DNA from 3 places in the Microbacterium zouquanmingi genome. Region 2 is predicted to be linked to each of the others. Evidence: predicted binding sites of a transcription regulator. Region 2 holds the regulator's gene; each other region holds the start of a gene.

Region 1 (2,266 bases), on a different contig from region 2:
ACGAAAGGGCTCGTGACCGCGGCGTCCCCGGTGAGATAGGCGATCTTCGCATCGAGCATCCCGGCATCCAGCGATCGTGCGACGTCGCCGATGAGTCTTGCCCTGATCACCGCGCCGTCGGGTTCGTGCACGAAGGCCCCGAGTTCGCGGGTCTCCGCGTCCTCAGCATCCGCCCCTGCCGTCAGCTCGTGCGACTCGTCTGCGCGGATCACCAGCGCTGATCTGCGCACGCCCTCGCGGGCGAGGATGCCCGACCACAGCACGAGCTCGACGACGCTGCCGTCGGCGCTGACCCACTGCGCCTCGGCGTCTGCCGGCAGGGCATCGCGGTCGTGGGCAGGGCCGAGCTTGATGCCGCAGGGCACGCGCTCTGCGAGCGCGAACGCCCAGTCGAGCGAGGGGGAGTAATCGGATGCCATGACCCGCCGTGTCTCGCTGTGCCCGGCGGTCCGGCGCGCCGGATCGAGCCAAACCGCGTCGATCCCGGCGAGATCGGTGGTTTCGGCGGTGCCGTGCTGCACCGCGGCATCATCGCCGAACGGTGCGAGGTTGTAGGCGGCGATCGCGGCGGTGACCTCGTCGACATCGACGGCGACCACGCCCAGTCCTGCGCCGGCGAACGCGAGGGCGTCCCCGCCGATGCCGCAGCCCAGATCTGCCAGTCGTGAGATGCCCGCGCGGCGCATGCGCCCGGCGTGCCGGGCGGCGACCCCCAGACGCGTCGCCTGCTCGAGGCCGGCTCTGGTGAACAGCATCCGCTCGGCGAAGCCGCCGAACTTGGCTGCGCCCTTCGCTCGCAGGTGCGCCTGACCGACCACGGCCGACACGAGATCAGGGGAATGGCCCGCAGCCCGAAGGCGTGACACGGTCTGCGCGACTTCAGCGGTCGATGAGATCGTGCCCACCTCGTCGAGCAGCCGAAGGCCCTCGGGGGTGAGCAGTGCAGTCAACTCGGACATCTCCACTGGTCCAGACTACGGCGAGCACCCGAAACTGGCACTCGCATTGCGTGAGTGCCAGCCGACCGCCTACACTTGTGATTAGCACTCTCGGGTTGAGAGTGCGAACAAGTCTTTCGTGTCAGCGTCAAGAAAGAAGAGGTAGACCGTGTCGGTTTCCATCAAGCCGCTCGAAGACCGCATCGTCATTCAGCAGGTCGAGGCAGAGCAGACCACCGCGAGTGGACTGGTCATCCCCGACACCGCCAAGGAGAAGCCCCAGGAGGGCGAGGTCGTGGCCGTTGGCCCCGGTCGCATCGATGACAACGGCAACCGCGTTCCGCTCGACGTCGCCGTCGGCGACCGTGTCCTGTACAGCAAGTACGGTGGCACCGAGGTGAAGTTCGGCGCCGATGAGTACCTCGTGCTCTCGGCTCGCGACGTCCTCGCTGTCGTCGTTCGCTGAGCGGTTCCATAAGCTCAACGCTTCAGAAGGCCCGGATGCATCACGCATCCGGGCCTTTGTTGTGCTCGGGACAGCAAGTCACCCATCCGCCCCCCATCAGCCCCCGGGGATCCCCCGGTGACTCCTGTCAAGCCTCGGGGGGACCCCCGATGTAGGGAGAGCGCGCGAGATCCACACTCGTAAGACGAAGCCATTCCGGCAGTCTCACGAACAGAGGAAAACATCATGGCTGTAGAAGACAACCTGAACGTTCTCGGTCTCCAGTGGAATCTGGGCGTCGAGGACATCGGGAACACGAACGTCGAAGACAACATGGTCATCGCCGACAACGAGGTGGGCAACACCGAAACGAGTGTCGACGACAACACCGTCATCGCTGACAACGAGGTGGGCAACACCGACACGAACATCGAAGACAACAACGTCGGCAACACCGAGACGGATGTCGACGTCGACGTCGATGACTCGTTCAACGACAACGACGACTTCTCCGACACAGACTCCAACAACGACAACTCCAGCCTGAAGGACTCGATCAACGACTCCTTCCAGGACAACTCGGTGCACGACTCGGCCAATGACTTCTCGGTCAACGCTGGCATCCGCCAGTACAGCAACAGCCAGGTCGACGTCGACGCGATGCTCGACAGCTCTGGAGCAGGTGCGGGATTCGGGCTCGGCGGCGGGGGCGACCTCGACCTTGAGATCGACAGCCGCAGCACGGTCAACGACCAGTCCGTGAACCAGAACATCACGACCTCGTCCGGCTCGGGCGGCGCAGCCATCGCCGTCGGAGGCGACTCAGACGGCGGCTGGGGCGGGCCGGCATTCTCCGGCGCGAACGGTGGCGACACCGGCAACG
Region 2 (2,266 bases):
TCGAAGATGTCGCCGAAGCCACCGAACCCGCCGAAGTCGCCGCCGCTTGCGCTGTCTCCGCCGCCCATGTCGTAGCGTCGCCGGGAATCGTCGTCGCTGAGTACGTCATAGGCATGCGTGACGAGCTTGAACCGCTCGGCCGCATCCTCCCCCGGGTTCACATCGGGGTGCAGCTGACGTGCCAGCTTTCGGTACGCCTTCTTGATCTCGTCCGTCGATGCGTCCCGTGACACTCCGAGAACCTCATAGTGGTCCGCCACAATCACCTTCCTGCGTCTGCGTGCTGTTGTCGCGCGCCGCTCAGCGGCCCGCTTCGTCTTCGTCGAGCAGCCGCGACAGATAGCGGGCTACCGCCCGTGCCGCCGCGAGATTGCTCGGATAGTCCATCCGCGTCGGCCCCATGACGCCGACGCGCGCCGTTCCACCCGGTGCCAGGTAGTTGCTCGCCACGATCGATGCCTCCGGAAGCCCGAACGGCTCGTTCTCTGCGCCGATGCTGGCTGCGAGGCCGTGTTCGTCTGGCACCATCTCGCTCATAAGACGCAGCAGCGTCACCTGTTCCTCGATCGCCTCGAGGAGTGGGTGAATGCTGCCGCGGAAGTCCTGTTCACGACGAGCGAGAGTCGCAGCCCCTGCCATGACCAGCTTCTCCTGACGGAACTCCGCCAGCTCTTCGCCGATGATGACGGCCAGCTGCTGGAGCGCCTTGTCGGTGTTCGCCCCCGTGCTGTCACTGAGGAGCGTCTGCACCCTGTCCGTCGCCTCGCGAACCGTCTGTCCGGTGAGCAGCGCGGAAAGCCGTGCGCGCAGCACTGCGACGTCGGAATCGTCGAGATCGACGGGCAGTCCGGCGATCCGTTGCGATACGCCGCCGGCATCGGTGACGAGCACGACGAGAAGCCGATTGGGTGCAAGCGGCACCAGTTCGATGTGCGTCAGGTGGGCGCGGGCGAAAGAGGGGTACTGCGCGAGTGCGACCTGGCCGGTGAGCTGAGTGAGCACCCGCACGGTGCGAGCCATCAGGTCATCGAGATCGGCAGGCTCCGTCAGGAACGACTCGATCGCACCGCGCTGGGCGCCCGAAAGCGGACGCAGCTGGGCGAGGTGGTTGACGAAGACGCGGTAGCCCTTGTCGGTGGGGACTCGACCCGATGACGTGTGCGGTGCAGCGATGAGCTCTTCATCTTCGAGGAGTGCCATGTCATTGCGGATCGTCGCCGCCGAGACTCCGAAAGAGTGACGATCAACGATCGATCTGCTGCCGACGGGCTCATGGGTCTCGACATAGTCCTGCACGATCGCACGGAGCACCTGAAGTCCACGTTCACTGACCATCATGCGCTCCTCTCTGCTGGCACTCACACGCTAAGAGTGCCAATTCTACCCGTTCGGCTAGTCAGTCAGCTCGCGTACAACGGCATCGGCGAGCAGACGGCCCTTGAGAGTCAGCCGGATCCGGCCAGCGAAAGCGCTTGCCGCGTCGACGAGACCATCAGCGATGAGTCCTGCCACACCCGCCCGGTTGCCCTCTGGGAGGTCGGAGATGGCCATGCCATCTGAAAGCCTTGTTTCCAGAAGCACGCGTTCGAGAAGATGCGATCGCCGATCGGGGCGCTCGGTTCCTGCCGCGGGAGATTCGGATGCCGCGAGCCGCTGCGCGTACGCCGCCGGATGCTTCACATTCCACCAGCGCAGTCCTGCGACGTGGCTGTGGGCGCCGGGGCCGAAGCCCCACCAGTCGTTCCCCCGCCAGTACGCGAGGTTGTGCCGGGATCGATTGTCCGATTCGTTCCCTGAGCCCGTCGAAGGGCGCGCCCAGTTGCTCACTTCGTACCAGTCGAACCCCGCATCGGCGAGCCGCGCATCGACGAGCTCGTACATATCTGCCTGGAGATCGTCGTCCGGTGTGGCGACCTCGCCCCGGCGGATCTGCCGCGCGAGCTTCGTGCCGTCTTCGATGATCAGTGCATAGGCGGAGATGTGGTCGGAGTCCAGCGCGATGGCCGCGTCGAGCGAAGCTTCCCAATCGGCGAGCGACTCCCCGGGTGCGCCGTAGATCAGATCGACGCTGACCGCGAGTCCAGCATCCTTTGCAGCATCCACAGCAGTGCGCACGTTCTCTGGCTGATGAGTGCGGTCAAGGGCGGCAAGCACGTGCGGAACCGCAGACTGCATTCCGATCGAGAGCCTGGTCACCCCGGCATCCACCAGGGTGCGCACCACGTCGGGCGTCACGGTGTCGGGGTTCGCTTCTACGGTCACCTCA
Region 3 (2,266 bases), on a different contig from region 2:
ACCTCTTCGGTGATGACCTGACCACCGGTGAGGATCGCGATGTCCTGCAGCTGCGCCTTGCGACGGTCGCCGAAGCCCGGAGCCTTGACGGCAGCCGACTTGAAGATGCCGCGGATCTTGTTCAGCACGAGGGTTGCAAGGGCTTCGCCCTCGACGTCCTCGGCAATGATGACGAGTTCCTTGCCATCCTGGATGACCTTGTCGACGACAGGAAGAAGATCCTTGATGTTCGAGATCTTCGAGTTCGCGATGAGGATGTAGGGCTCCTCGAACACGGCCTCCTGGCGGTCTGCATCCGTCACGAAGTACGGGTTCAGGTAGCCCTTGTCGAAGCGCATGCCTTCGGTGAGCTCGAGCTCGGTGCCGAAGGTCTGTGACTCCTCGACGGTGACGACGCCTTCCTTGCCGACCTTGTCGATCGCCTCGGCGATGAGCTCGCCGATCTCGGTGTCGGCGGCGGAAATGGATGCCGTGGCGGCGATCTGCTCCTTGGAGTCGATCTCCTTCGCGCTGGCGAGCAGCTCCGCGGTGATCGCCGCGACAGCCTTCTCGATGCCGCGCTTGAGCGAGATCGGGTCTGCGCCGGCTGCGACGTTGCGCAGGCCTTCGCGGACGAGTGCCTGAGCGAGGACGGTCGCGGTGGTGGTTCCGTCACCTGCGACGTCGTCGGTCTTCTTGGCGACCTCCTTGACGAGCTCCGCGCCGATCTTCTCGTACGGGTCGTCCAGCTCGATCTCCTTGGCGATCGACACACCGTCGTTCGTGATCGTGGGAGCGCCCCACTTCTTCTCGAGCACGACGTTGCGACCGCGCGGGCCGAGGGTCACCTTGACAGCGTCGGCGAGGATGTTCAGGCCGCGCTCGAGACCGCGACGGGCCTCCTCATCGAAAGCGATGATCTTTGCCATGAGTTTTGTCGTCCCTCCTGGACGTAGACGTTCTGGTTAGCACTCACGGTACGAGAGTGCTAACGCCCATTCTGGCACTCGACCCCTCCGAGTGCAAGCCGCGGTGCGGCGTCTATTCAGCAGGCGTCTCTGCGGGCTCGGGCTGAATGCTCGAGCGGTCCAGACCGATCACGATGACGAGCTGCTTCTGCTCCGGGTCGCTCGGATCCGCATAGACGTCGCTCTGCTCGACATGCGCTCCGCCGATGAGATCGGCGAGCCCGATTGCGGCGAGCTCGGCATCAGCGGCGTTGTAGTAGACGGTTGTCTCCGCGAAATCCTGCTGACCGGCGGGAACGTAGCTGATGAGGTTGTCCGACCACTGCGCGTTGATGAGGGTCTCGCGCATCTGGGCATCGAGGCCTTCTTCAGGCGTCGCGTTGAGGATCAGCACGGAATATGTCATATCGACGACGCCTGTCGCTTCAGGTGTCGGTGCGATGGCCTCTTCCGGAGCGGGGAACAGCGTGATGCGCCCCATCATGAGAAGTGCGACGAAGATGCCGATGACGATGAGCACGAGCGCTGAGACGAACGACCACAGCAGAACGAGCCATCCGTTCATCCCTGGTGCTTCAGCACGGTGGGCACCCACTCGCCCAGTGGCGCGCGGGACTTCATCAAAACGGTCTTTGACGGGATGGGGCACTCGTCGATGCTACCCGGCGAACCCGCGTATCCGCGCAACGCGCTGGTCGACGCGACGCTCACGCAGGCGCCTGAGCCGGCGGATGAGCATCGGATCGTGGTCGAGAGCCTGCTCTGTATCGATGAGCCGCTCGAGCAGCTGGTAGTAACGGGCCGGGCTCATCCCGAGATTTCTGCGGATGGCCTCTTCCTTCGCGCCGCCGTGACGCGGCCAGGCCGCTTCCAGGGCGAGGATCGCGCGGTCGCGATCGGTGAGGTCTCCGAGCATGGCACCAGGCTATTGGCCAACAGCGCGAGTGCCCTCACGCCACTCCCACCAACGCCCCAATGCGTCGGCGGCAGCGCGAACTTCTCCGTCGAGCGCCACGACGAAACAGTTCTTGTCACCTTGCTGCCACGTCGCGGCATCCACGGGCGCTACCCAGGCATCGTGCAGTTCCGGCGCGTCGATGGTGATCCACCTCGCGGGAAGCTCGCGCACGCGCGCGATGAGCGCATTGCGCGCGATCCGAGGGACGTGCGCAAGCACGCCTGGCGTCGTGATGACGAGCGTCGCGTCGCGTGGTGCGGATGCCGCGACCTCTGCGACCTGATCGAGAGCGTCTCCGCGCACCATCAGGGGCGGGTCTGCCGCGACGAGGTCGAGGGCTGCGGCGATGCGCTCCTCGCGT

Evidence for each region. Region 2 encodes HrcA, which represses chaperone genes, less so after heat shock. Its sites were predicted from a motif close to TTNGCACTCGNNNNNNNCGAGTGCNAA; they were not measured.
Region 1: a site for HrcA is predicted at 994-1,020, ahead of groES (co-chaperone GroES). Genes of this name have one in related genera too.
Region 3: a site for HrcA is predicted at 945-971, ahead of groL (chaperonin GroEL). Genes of this name have one in related genera too.

Annotation. Positions count from the first base shown of each region.
Region 1 covers NZ_JBQPQZ010000001.1:333,560-335,825, reverse strand. The annotation lists gene ACTU6U_RS01520 (THUMP-like domain-containing protein) at 1-965, opposite strand, end outside; gene groES (co-chaperone GroES) at 1,108-1,404, shown strand; gene ACTU6U_RS01510 (hypothetical protein) at 1,630-2,266, shown strand, end outside.
Region 2 covers NZ_JBQPQZ010000005.1:91,714-93,979, forward strand. The annotation lists gene dnaJ (molecular chaperone DnaJ) at 1-260, opposite strand, end outside; gene hrcA (heat-inducible transcriptional repressor HrcA) at 301-1,335, opposite strand; gene hemW (radical SAM family heme chaperone HemW) at 1,393-2,266, opposite strand, start outside.
Region 3 covers NZ_JBQPQZ010000004.1:292,160-294,425, forward strand. The annotation lists gene groL (chaperonin GroEL) at 1-908, opposite strand, end outside; gene ACTU6U_RS10835 (LytR C-terminal domain-containing protein) at 1,021-1,512, opposite strand; gene ACTU6U_RS10840 (DUF3263 domain-containing protein) at 1,606-1,863, opposite strand; gene ACTU6U_RS10845 (DUF2332 family protein) at 1,873-2,266, opposite strand, start outside.